One region of the Paenibacillus sp. J22P165 genome, then DNA from elsewhere that is predicted to be linked to it. Evidence: predicted binding sites of a transcription regulator. Region 1 holds the regulator's gene; the other holds the start of a gene.
The links. The regulator LexA, encoded in region 1, represses DNA repair genes until DNA is damaged. The targets are predictions, from matches to a motif close to CGAACATATGTTCG.
Positions count from the first base shown of each region.

Region 2: a site for LexA is predicted at 2,348-2,361, ahead of AC58QM_RS07980 (YolD-like family protein). Genes of this name have one in related genera too.

Region 1 is NZ_JCAUAP010000002.1:147,182-153,874, forward strand. Features, by position in the region: gene metH (methionine synthase) at 1-1,662, opposite strand, end outside; gene AC58QM_RS04745 (1,2-dihydroxy-3-keto-5-methylthiopentene dioxygenase) at 1,877-2,416, shown strand; gene AC58QM_RS04750 (HAD family hydrolase) at 2,503-3,294, opposite strand; gene AC58QM_RS04755 (DUF896 domain-containing protein) at 3,334-3,519, opposite strand; gene AC58QM_RS04760 (LysM peptidoglycan-binding domain-containing protein) at 3,664-4,065, opposite strand; gene lexA (transcriptional repressor LexA) at 4,210-4,827, shown strand; gene AC58QM_RS04770 (aminopeptidase) at 4,900-6,138, opposite strand; gene glnA (type I glutamate--ammonia ligase) at 6,230-6,693, opposite strand, start outside.
Region 2 is NZ_JCAUAP010000003.1:54,830-61,522, forward strand. Features, by position in the region: gene AC58QM_RS07965 (hypothetical protein) at 1-271, opposite strand, end outside; gene AC58QM_RS07970 (glycoside hydrolase family 88 protein) at 291-1,421, opposite strand; gene AC58QM_RS07975 (YnfA family protein) at 1,636-1,962, opposite strand; gene AC58QM_RS07980 (YolD-like family protein) at 2,079-2,330, opposite strand; gene AC58QM_RS07985 (HAD family hydrolase) at 2,843-3,070, opposite strand; gene AC58QM_RS07990 (SDR family NAD(P)-dependent oxidoreductase) at 3,238-4,032, opposite strand; gene AC58QM_RS07995 (helix-turn-helix transcriptional regulator) at 4,083-5,111, opposite strand; partial or broken gene AC58QM_RS08000 (IS110 family RNA-guided transposase) at 5,518-6,013, shown strand; gene AC58QM_RS08005 (hypothetical protein) at 6,321-6,693, opposite strand, start outside.

The sequences.
Region 1 (6,693 bases):
GTTCAGAACTTCACGACCCGCATCCGGTAAACCGAATGAGATATTACTTAGTCCTAGAATCGTTTTGGCAAGCGGATATTTCTCTTTAATCAGCTTAATCCCTTCAATTGTTTCAACGGCAGAACCAATGTACTGCGGGTCTCCTGAACCAACAGGGAACATGTTCGGATCAAAAATAATATCTTCCGGATTCATCCCATACTTGCCAGTAAGAAGTTCATAAGAACGTGTTGCCACTTCGATTTTCGCTTGACGCGATACCGCTTGGCCACGCTCGTCAATCAAAATACATACGACAGATGCTCCGTAACGATGAATCAATGGTAAAATTCCTTCGAATTTCGTTTCTCCATCTTCTAAGTTAATCGAGTTGATAATCGCTTTACCTTGAGAATATTTGAGTCCAAGCTCAATAATGTGATCATACGTCGAGTCAATCATTAATGGCACTTTGACCTTTTTGACAACCTCTTGCATGAACTCCTCTACCGCGTAAGCTTCGTCAATATCTGTATCTTGTAGATTAATATCGATGACATGTGCGCCGTTTTTCACTTGGTTCCGAGCAATTTCAGAGCCCTCTTCAAATTTACCCTCTTTGATCAGACGCTTAAACTTTCTGGATCCGGAAATATTCGTCCGCTCACCAACCATGATAGGACGGTTCTCTGGCTCAATATAGACAGTCTCAATACCGGAAATCGCAGGTGGATGCGAGCCATATTCTGATCTTGGCTTGTAATTGGCTAACGTTTCAGCCATCGCACGAATGTGCTCAGGCGTCGTTCCGCAACAGCCGCCGGCAATATTGATCCAGCCTTGCTCTGCAAATCCAGCCATCTTCTTCGCTAAAGATTCTGGTGATTCGTGGTAGTGACCATTCTCATCCGGCAAACCTGCATTTGGATAGCAGCTGATCGCTGTATCAGCAATACCAGAGAGTGTACGGATGTGATCTCTCATGAATTCTGGTCCTGTTGCACAGTTCAAACCCATCGATATCGGCTTCAAATGCTCGAGTGAAATATAGAAGGATTCAATATTTTGTCCAGCAAGCGTTGTTCCCATTGGCTCAATCGTTCCGGAAATCATAATGGGCAGCTCTACACCTAAGGTTTCAAATGCTCTGCGAATCCCAATACTTCCTGCTTTCACGTTGAGTGTATCTTGGGAAGTCTCTAGCAGCATCGCATCTACGCCTGCCTCAATGAGTGCAAGTGCCTGCTCGTAGTAGCTTTCTTCCAGTTGCTCGAAAGTCACACCACCCGTTACGGATAAGGTTTTGGTTGTCGGACCCATTGCCCCCACAACGTATCTCGGCCATTCTGGTGTCGAATATTTCTCAGCAGCCGCAATCGCCAATTTGGCAGCGGCGATATTCAACTCCCGATGACGATCTTGCAAGTCATACTCCGCCAAAACGACACTCGTCGTTCCGAACGTATTCGTTTCTATCATATCAGCGCCAGCGGCGAAATAAGCTTCATGAATTTTTTGAATGACATCTGGGCGTGTCACACACAGGATTTCATTACATCCATCTAAGTCATCACTTCCGAAATCATCAGCCGTCAAATTCTCCTGCTGGATCATCGTACCCATGGCACCATCTAGGATCATAATCTTTTTCTTTAGTTGTTCTTGAATCGGTGGTTTCTTCATGACTAGACTCCCTTTCAACTTTTCCTAAACCGTAATAAAAAAAACGACAAATTATGTTAAGATTTAGTGTAACAGAATACGGCCTTTATGAAAAGATTTTGAATTATCATAAATTCCTATGGGTTTTATCGGAAATATTCATTTCCTTCCATCGACAGTTACCATGATTTCCACTATAATATGTATATATTTATTCTAGAAAGAGGGATGTAGCGTGGCACAAATTAGAATTCGTAATACGAATGAACGCATCGAAGGCGAAAATGAAGTTAAAGCCTTCTTGGATAGTCAAGAAGTTGTCTATGAACACTGGGACGCAAACAAGCTTCCTGTCGCACTGCGCGAGAAATTCACCCTAAGTGAGGAAGAAAAAGCAGAAATCATTTCCACGTATGAACCAGAAATCAAAGATCTAGCCGCTAGACGCGGTTATGAAATTTGGGACGTTATTTCCCTTTCTGATGTAACGCCGAATATCGAAGAGCTTCTGAAGAAGTTCGAGCAAGTGCATACGCACACAGAAGATGAGATTCGTGCCATCGTGTCAGGTAAAGGAATTTTCATTATCAAATCCGAAGAACACGGCTATTTCGATGTTGAACTTGAGCCAGGAGATGTCATCTCCGTTCCAGAGAACACGAACCACTTCTTCACTTTGATGGATAACCGTGAGATTGTTGCTGTTCGCCTTTTCATCGAAAAAGATGGCTGGGTCGCTTACAATGTTGATGATCCACAATTCAGTAAAGCTTAATCTTATATTCGTAAAAAATAGCCCAACAGCACAGGACATTACGTCTTGCTTAGCTGCTGGGCTTTTCTATTAACAAACCTTATGACCTAACTGTTCGCAATAATCGGCAATACTTCTTGAAGACGGCTTACTTCGTAAGCTGGTACGATTTCATCGCCACTTTGTAGTCCATGGTGGTTAATCCAGATGTTACGCATACCGATGCTTCCCGACCCCAAAATATCTGTTGTTAGCTTGTCCCCAATCATAATGCCTTCATCAGCATTGATATCAAGCAGCCCTAAGGCATAGTTGAAAATAGCCGCAGCTGGCTTCCCTTGACCGAATTCACCTGAAATTACGATATGATCAAAGTAGGAAGCAATCGCAGGAACACCTGCTAATTTCTCTTTTTGAAGATCTGGTGAACCATTAGTTAGAAGAAGCAGCTTGTAGTTCCCCTTCAACGCGTCTAACACGCGGAACGTTTCTTCATATACATAGGGACGACTGCGACGCTCAGCTGCAAACAGCTCCCCTAGCTTGTAGCCTAGCTCACGATTCTCGATCCCAAGTGCAGCTAAACCTCTTGTCCAAGATTCCGTGCGGTAGCCTGGCGCTAGCTTCTCTAACTTACGGAAGTTCTCATCTTCACCTTGCGTGAAGTTAGCCCATAGTCCTTCAAATGGATTAATCCCAATCATTTTCGTAAATGGGAACGTCTCGAAGGATTCATACAAACTTCTTGCTTCTTTACGAACAGACGCTTCTAATTCCTCAGGTTTTACATCGACATGCTTCGCTGCTTCTTCACAAGTTGCAGTAAAGGCTTCCTCCACACTACGATCATCCCATAATAGAGTATCATCCAAATCAAAAAGCACAGCTTTCAACGTCATCATTCATTTCCCCTTTGAATGTAGTATCTATGTGTAAGCTTAATTCTCTTCGTCAGTGAACTTAATTGAATCCAGTTGGACTTTCAGGTTCCCTCTGAATGCATCAATATACTTCTTTCTCAGCTCGTTGCGCTCATCCAGTTCTGCATCTGTTAGACCAACTGTCTTCGCTTTGCGAGCTAATTCATTGATGCGCTCAATCGTTTTATCCATGCTGTCACTCATTGTAATCCTCCCAGTCAAAATTTCAATATGAGTACTACTTTGCCATCACAGTTTGTGATTGTCAAGGATACATCATAAAGAGCCATAGACCTAAGGGTCCATGGCTCAAACTTTCATCTATATAGATAGCTAAAAATGTACGTATTAAGGAAGTAATAGAACCTGACCCGCTTGTAGAGAACTGCTCGATAAATGATTAAATGATTTCAATCGTTCGACATAAGAACGCGTGTTCTCACCCTTCTTTTTGTGAGAGTCCGCGATTTCCCAGAGTGTATCACCACTTTGAATAACAATCTTTTCGTGTTGGATCGGTTGTGCGGATGGTTGAATGGAATCAGTTGGTATAGACGATGTAACCGTACTATCACCTGCATAGGCTTGTACAATCGCACCAAACGAAAACACAGTTCCAAGAATTACTGCTATCAGCAAGAAACGAAGTAGTAGTTTCGCATGACCCCGTTTAGTCGTCATCCCTTTGGATGCTTGAGCAGTACCTTGAAGTGTTGTTCTTCCGTTCGATTGTGAATAAGCCATATACATAAAATCATCCCCCAAACATTTGTTCTGATATCAGAATAACACGAACACATGTTTGAGTCAACCGTTTCTCGAACTTATGTTTGTACGAACTCGGGTTCTATGTTATACTTTGGGTAATGATTCCCAGTATTGGAGTGATATCTTATGAGTAAAATTTCGCAGCGTCAACAAGCAATAATGGAATTCATTAAGAACGAAGTGAAAGATAAGGGCTACCCGCCTTCCGTTAGAGAAATAGGCGAAGCTGTTGGACTAGCTTCCAGTTCAACTGTACATGGACATTTGGAGCGTCTTGAGAAAAAAGGCATGATTCGTCGAGATCCTACTAAACCGCGTGCAATCGAAATTCTAGGGCTTGATGGTGCTGAGTCCCAATTCGCAGTTTCCGTCGCTCGTGTTCCCCTCGTTGGTAAAGTAACAGCAGGTGTTCCCATTACAGCCACTGAGAATATCGAAGATTACTTCCCGCTTCCTTCCAGTATGGTTGGCGACAACAACGTGTTCATGCTCAGCATCATGGGTGACAGTATGATCGAAGCTGGCATTCATAATGGCGACTATGTCATCGTTAAACAACAACAAACAGCGAACAACGGCGATATCGTTGTCGCCATGACCGAAGATGATGAAGCAACCGTTAAGCGTTTCTACAAAGAGAAGGATCATATTCGCCTTCAACCTGAGAACTCCGCGCTGCAACCTATTCTCTTGAAGAATGTAACGATTCTAGGGCGCGTTATCGGTTTGTTCCGGGATATGTAAGACTTGAATACCGCCACAAAAGAAAGGCTCTCGAAGTGAAATTTCACTTGAGAGCCTTTCTTTTTCCTACTTTTAAAAAGTTAACACCCAGTTCCCCGCGCGGAAAATCGGCTCAATCGTCCCATCTGCTAGTTCCCCATCGATCTCAAGCTCCGCAGAACCTATCATGAAATCCACATGGATCAAGGAACTGTTCCCTCCACGAGCTTTCAACTCCGCGTTTGACAGTGTAGTCCCTTCCTTCAAATTGATCGGATAACAGCTGCCCAAGGCCAAATGGCATGATGCATTCTCATCAATACCCGTGTTATAGAAAATACGATTAACATTGGAAATCGGAGAATCAAATGGCACAAGTGCAACCTCTCCTAGATAGCGTGCACCTTCATCCATATCCAATAAACGAGCCAAATGGTCATAACCCACTTCAGCTTGGAAATCTACAACCTTACCTGCTTCGAACGTAAATGAAAACCGATCCACCAATGCCCCATTGATATTTAACGGCATCGTACTCGCTACAGTTCCACTTACCCCTGTTCGGTTTGGAATGGTAAACACTTCTTCCGTCGGCATATTCGCCACATAACGGATGCCCCGAGCGTTCTCATTATCCCCGCCTAGCCAAATATGTCCCTCTGGAAGTTCAACTCGCAGATTAGTCCCTGTAGCCCGATAACGCAGTGCTTTATAACTTCTAGCATTCAGCAAGCTATGTGTGGCCTTCAGCGTATCCAAATGTGTTTGCCATGCTGCGATAGGATCATCTTCATAAACACGATTGAATTGGAAAACAGCATCCCACATCGCAGGAATTCGTTCCCCTTCAGGTAAATCCGCATACACCATGTTCGCCCAAGCTTCTGTAGGTGCTTTGATCAGACACCAGCTGAACTGGCCTGTACGAACATACTGTTGATACTTAGCTCTCGCTGTTGACGCAGCTTTCGATGCACGCGAAATTAAACTAGCATCAATCCCATCATATAAGTTCGGATTCGGAACCTTGATATTCAACAATGCGCCGCCATTTTCTACAAAACGCTCTAACATCGTTGTATACCACTCTGGGTAATAGTCCATCGATTCATCCTGTGCATAATCAAATTTGCTTCGTGTTACAACATCGTCTTGCCAATGCACATGCACATAATTCGCACCTGCTTCATATGCCTTCCGGACAATAAGTCTTGTTAAATCAAGCGTCTCAATAGGTGCTTCTACCAAGAGATCCTGACCTTTATTCAAATTAACCCCAATTCGAATCACTAACTCTGCATACTTTTCTAGATTACGATTAAAATTGTCCATTGTTCAATTATTCTCCTTCGCATTAAAAAGCCCACCAGCTCTCATAAACGAGGCTGACGGGCTCTAATTATCTAATTGTAAGAATCAAATCCTAGTACAAGGAAAGATATTGATCTCTTTCCCATTGGTGAACTTGTGTGCGGTACATGTCCCACTCAATTTCCTTCAACTCATAGAAGTGCGCCAACGCGTGTTCGCCTAGTGTATCGCAAACAACATCGTCACGAAGCAACTCGTCTAGTGCTTGTTTCAAGTTAAGCGGTAAGCTAGGAATACCTTCGGCTTCACGCTCTTCTTCCGTCATCACATAAATGTTACGATCGGTTGGCGGAGGAAGCTGCATTTTGTTCTTAATGCCATCCAAACCAGCTGCCAGCATTACTGCTAATGCCAAGTATGGATTTGCCGCTGGGTCCGGGTTACGAACTTCAACACGCGTGCTTAGACCGCGGGAAGCTGGAATCCGAATCATTGGACTGCGGTTACTAGCTGACCAGGCCACATAACAAGGTGCTTCATAACCAGGAACTAGACGTTTATAAGAGTTAACCGTAG
Region 2 (6,693 bases), on a different contig from region 1:
GAGATTCCGAAACAAATCGCGTCTCTGGATAAATACGAACCTCCCCTTTGACCAAATCTATGGCGCCTAAACATTGCCCAGGTGAAGGTGGGTAAGAAGCATAAAACCAGATATAAGTACCATCAGCGGTTACATTTGAATTGGTAAAATAAAAAGCTTGCTGAAAGGGAGCATGATGCTCCTTCAACAGATAACTCGTAATGCCTGTCAAAGGGTCCATCCAGGGCGCAAAAAGCGGTGATTGTTCTGGTATCAAGTTACTATTCTTCACAACAGACACCTCCTTGTCTTTATCGCTCATACCAGTAGCCAGAAATGCCTTTTTCCAATCGGAGTAAGGCTTCCAAATAGAAATAATCCCCCCAGATGACATAGTCGTCTGGCGAAACATTACTTCTTACCGCATACGAGCCTCGGTTCAGTAATCCCTGCGCGTTACTCTCACCAATTGTGGCGTAGTTATCTATCAGTGATTTCATTGATTCATGTACTGCATTTAGCAGAATTTCATGGACAGGATCCCCCTCTTGCAGAAACGAGAGGATTTCAAGCATGCCTGCTGCTGCAATGGCCGATGCGGAGCTGTCTCTCTTGGTCTCTGGTAGCTGAAGCACATCAAAGTCCCAATAAACAACACTATCCTCAGGCAATCTAGCTGCAAAATATAAGGCTAACCGTTTGGCCGTTTCCAAAAATTCAGGACGTTTCAGATACCGATAGGCTAGCGCAAATCCATAGATACCCCAGGCTTGCCCCCTTGTCCATGTTGATCCATCTTGGTAACCTTGCCCCGTTCCTCCACGCTCTGAATCACCTGTATGTTGATCCATGTAGAACGTATGGTACGAAGAATCATCACCTCGAATGAGGAATCGTCTGCTCATCTCCGTATGTTTCAATGCGACTTCATGGTACCGTTCTTTACCTGTGTGCAGATAGGCCCAATGTAATAAAGGTAAATTCATCATACAATCAATGATCATACGCCCGCCATTCGTAGGGTCATCCTGAGGACCCCACGCCTGCAGAATCTGTGTATTCTCTCTCCAGCGTTTCATTAGAACATCAGCTGCTTCAAGGGTCATACGTTTGGCGTCTTCATCCTTCTCCACGATCCATTGTGCTTTTGAAGACAGCGAATATAGAAAACCGATATCGTGGTGATCGAGAGCAATGTTATTCTCCATTCGATGACGAAAACTATCTACCGTACGAACCGCCGCCTCGCGAAAAGCGCTATCTCCCGAATATTCATAGCAGAGCCACAGCATCCCTGACCAGAAGCCGTTCGTCCATTCATTATTATCGTTCACTTCATATTGCCTGCTGGTGTTATTGCTAACATGAGGAAATTGATTCCCAAACCGTTCGATATTCTCTTTCGTAATGCGCACTGCATCTTCGATTGCATATTTCCACATCTTTATAAGCCTCCTCCCAAAATGAAACACATGATCTTAAATCACGATGATCTCATTTCCACTATAGACCTGATATTTCTTCACCTCATTAACAAATTCTTGCGATCCTCCTGCTAAACCGCTAAAAAACTGACATCGGGACTTCATACTAAGAGAAAAACCGCCTTACGATTTTCGCAAGGCGGTTGCTATTATTCTTAGTACAATCGAAGTATTAACCTCTAGGAGCCCAGAGCATAATGGAGACACCGGTAACGCAAACAGCAGCACCGATCCAATCGTACATATCAGGTGTTTTTTTATCTACGAACCATCCCCACAGGACTGCCATGACAATAAATACACCGCCATATGCCGCGTAAACACGACCAAACGATGGAAAACTTTGTAGTGTTGGAATAATGCCGTAAATGACGAGTATTATACCTCCTACCATGCCGTACCACAGAGGTTTGGATTCACGGAGCCACAGCCATACCATATAACCGCCACCAATTTCTGCGAGCCCCGCGATGATGAATATTATTATTGTTAAAACCAAGATCGATTGCTCCTTTCGCTCCGAACAAGTGCCCGTGGTTTTTATTTCTACAAAGCATAATCTAATCTCAGATCCTTGCCGTTACAATAACAAAAAGCTTCATTTAACGGAAAATGTTAATTGAAGCTTCCTCTGCAGTTTACTACAATCTCAGCACTGAGTAGATCATCAAGTCGAATCCAATCGATCCCCTCTTCGTGAGATACCTTTAATCTTCTAAATTCTTGATCAATTGTAGTGACTAGACCCGTAATTTGCCTGTCACCGTTTTCATCATATATCTTTAGAATAACAAATTTCTGGTCTTGAAAAGCTTCACTAAGAACTATTGCTAATTTTTCATTCTCTCGATTTACACTAAATCTCATTTCCTCACACCCTCATAAGAACATTTGTTCGAATACAGATTATACTCTTTATATGATGTGTGGTAAAGAATTAAATCAATAAGACTAGATATTTGTACAAAGAAATTCTAAAAGCTGCAACTGACCACATTGGCTTTTTCTTTCTCCACGCCCAGAACAAACCAAGGATCTCTATAACCTATTAGAACAATCTACTCTAGAACCATATGTACCAGACACATTTCATTGCACAGCTTAGCTCCAAGATTTATTTGTAGAAAAAATGAAAGCATTCAGGAAAAATTGGATGAACTTCTCGGACCAACGACATAGTCCAGCAAGGGATTCCAATGTGTAAACATATTTATAATGTTGATGAGGTTCTCCTCCAATTATTTTCGCAGGAAAAAGTGAATGACATTCTTTAATTACTGCTAGATGTAAGTGTAAAAGCCGCACAAGAAGCAGAAATTCATTTGGGTACATTGTCGGTTTTTATTTTTTCCGTTAGAGTTCAATAATTAAGACACAGTTCAAGACGATATCAATGATAAAACTTGTTTTAATGAATCTATTTGGTATGACGGTTCATCTTGTCCATCAAGCCACGGATGAATGCCACGTATCCAGACTGGGGTTAATCCAGCGGAATATGAACCAACGATATCATTAGCTGGATGATCCCCGATGTACCATGTTTCAGAAGCACTTACATTTATTTTTTCAAGTGCAATAGAAAAAATTTCAGAATGTTTATTCAGCTATTTCTAGTACTTACTTTTTATTTTTATTACTACTACTAAGCGGAGAAAAGGCAACCAGTTTTAATTGGTTGCCCTTTTGTCTATATAATTGAGCTCTCATTCTTACGTTAGCTTAATGGACTTCCAAACGCAGCTGATGGCTGTTTTTTTACTCGTTAAATTAATTAAAATATAGTTGGTACCATTCCCCCATCCATTCGGATAGGTGAGCCCCTGAACGCAGAGGCATAAGGACTGCAGATGAATGCGGCTAACCGGCCGATCTCCATCGGTCTTATGAACCGCTGAATCTCGGATTGCGGTAAGTTATTGTCCATGAAATCCTTCTCTTTTGCCTCGAAGGTCATCTCTTCGTTCGGATAAATTCTTTCGATGATCATTTGTACATTCTCAGAAAGTGTCGGTCCAGGCAAGATCGTGTTCACCGTTACCCCAGATCCCTTGGTCAGCTTCGACAAACTCTTGGATAACGAAAGGAGCATCGATTTGGTCACAGCGTAATGTGGCATCTGACCTGAAGGCATTACGGCTTCCTCACTCGCGATAAAGAGAATGCGTCCAGTATCGCCGCTCAACATGGAAGGCAGATAGAGCTTAGTTAGACTGTTTGCAGCAAGCACATTTGTACGGATGTACTTCTCCCATATGGCATCGTCTATATTCTCATATGACATGATCTCATAGATCCCCATGCTATTGACCAGAATATCGACTTGTGGGAACTTCTCAAACAAAACTTCTCTTTGCTGAGCATCCACGAGATCAGCTGCGGCATTCTGAGGTCGAGTGTCCGGAAATTTCGCCTGAATCTCCCTCACCGTGAGCTCAACCTCTTCGTTACTTCGACCATTTATGAGAACATGAACGCCTTCTCTAGCAAGTTCTATGGCAATTGCTTTACCGATCCCCTTAGTAGACCCCGTTACTAATGCTGTCTTATTTTTCAATCCCATATCCATATCTCTGCACTCCTTATGTTCAGTATAGGGATAATGGTACCTCATTTCGTCTACTCGGTAACTAGCGAGGAACGCCAATGATCTTGCGCTACGCGCCAATTGGCGGGAGTCTTCCCTTCCCATGTGCGGAATGCACGATAAAATGAATTCTGATCTTCGTAACCTACGAGAAAAGCAACCTCTTTGATCTCGAGCGACGGGTCTGCTAAAAATGCGAGCGCCTGCTCGTGCCTGGTTTGCGTCAGCAACTGCTTAAAGTTTTCTCCTTCTTCCATCAAGCGGCGCTGCAAGGTACGGTCGCTCAAGCCCAACTCGTTGGCTACCGTTTGAATGTCGATTCGCCCGCGTGAAAGGTAACGCGAGAGAATCCATTTCACTTTATTGCTAATCTTGCGTTTGCTCCCTTGTTCATCCAAAGAACGATCCAAGGCCGGTGTCAGAATATCGAGAAGTTCTTCGTTATAAGAAACGAAAGGACGGTCCAGATCACTGCCTCGCAGTGTAAGTCGGTTGCCAGACGCACCTACCCGAACGGAACATCCGAAATAAACTTCGAGTACTTTCGTGATGCCCATATCGTGAACGAACTCTACCGAATAAGCCGTGAGCGGCCGACCGGTTCCTCGTCGTCCTAGCTCTAAGAGATAGGCGAGTGTAATCCCAACCAGCACTGGAGGTCCGGGCTCCGTGGCATGCTGCCAATCCAGTTCGATGATACCCAGCCCTCCTTCTTCACGTAAACACAAGCTTTCGGGCGGGCACATTTGCTTATATCGAGTCATTCGCATAAGAGCATCTCGGAAATCCCTAGCATGGAAGGTCGCTAAAGCGGCTGGTGGATATTGCGCCGTCTCGAATGCGGTGGCCAACTTGACGATTCCCGTGGCGGTATCTCCGACAAGTTCGGCATAAGCCTGCCAGATCGCGTAGTATTGGGCGATTGTGACGACTGGATCGTCGATGACGGTCAAGGGCAGATGAGCATGGCGCGCTACTTCTTGAGGGGGAATCCCTAATAGGCGCAAACTGGACCAGAAGCCTGGCGCGAGCTTCACTCGATCAGCGACTGTTGCTTTCATTATGGTTAACCTCCTAGGGCAATATCAAATATCAAAAATGGCCCACGGATACCGTGGACCATTAAATTATAGCTTAACCATTAAGCAGCGTCATTTATTCTTTCATGTATCGAGTGCCTTGAGTAATATGCTTCGGACTTACATTTCAATGCGCGTAAGGTCTTCTTTTGAGGCTGCCGATCAATTTCACGGTAGCCTCATTTGTAGTTTGTTGAACTAACGCTACCCGTTAGCCATCCAAGGAAGGTCGATCAACTATGGTGCGTTAGAGCCCATCCGTTAGTCTGACTCCACCGACCACGGTGTATCACAGAATGTCGCTCCTTCGGGGAGCACTCATGGTAGATTAATCCTATTTTGGTTGTTGCACCAGCCCCATATTCAGGCCGTGGAAAGGATAATTTCAGTGGATATAATCATTGAACGTGCTTGTGGTATGGATGTTCATAAGGATTCCATCACTGCAATGCACAATGACACCTGAAGGAAAGGAGATTCAAACGTTTTCTACTAAAACCGTATCTCTATTACGATTAATTGACTGGATCAAAAAACATGGGTGTACTCACGTAGCGATGGAAAGTACAGGCGTTTTCTGGAAGCCAATCGTAAACCTTTTAGAGGCTGAAGATATTGAGTTTCTAGTCGTAAATGCTCAGCATATGAAAGCTCTCCCAGGACGAAAAACAGATGTTAAAGATGCTGAATGGATTGCCAAACTTCTTCGTCATGGACTATTGAAAGCGAGTTTCATTCCAAACCGAAATCAACGAGAACTACGAGAACTAGTTCGTTATCGCCGGAGCATAATTGAAGAACGAGCCAGGCAACATAATCGGATTCAAAAAGTTCTAGAAGGTGCAAACATCAAGCTTGGTTCTGTCGTTTCAGATATTATGGGCCTCGGGGAGTAGATCAGGAGACTTCCGAAATGGTAACATTATAACCTAAAGTTTCAAGCCTTCGAACTGAATTGCGTACAATTGCTCCAAGTTTCTGCTTTTCAAAATAATCTTCGCCAAGATCAACATACATTTCTTTTCTTGTTAGCAAATAATAAGCGATTCTTAGCATGGCATGGGCCACTACAATTGCAGCTCGTGGTGCAAGGTTGTCTACCCGGGCAGACAAAGGTGCGTCAGCCACGCAGCGTTAATATGGTGTTATCGGATATTCCCTCTTCTTCGAATTCGCTAGGGCTGGATCTATTTAATAATTTCTATCTGTTAAATCTTTGTCTTTAAACCATATTTGAATTTGTTCAATCATGTCTTTACCACTTAATGCTATTGAAAACTCACCACTTACAAATATATCTTCCGAATATTTTACAGTTTTAAATTTAGTGCTTGATTTAATATGATTTATTGCATCCAGTCGGTCCATTCCAATTCTAATCGAAAATATTGAGTACTCAGGATTAGAAAACTCCAAGGAACCGACCTTACCATTAAGATCATTATCAGCATCATTGGAAAAACTAATTCTAACTTTCTTCTCGTTGTACGCTCGCCCATGTCCCCCCATACCATTGATATATTCACCTTTGCCCCATTGTTCTATTACTTTGTCTTCAGACATT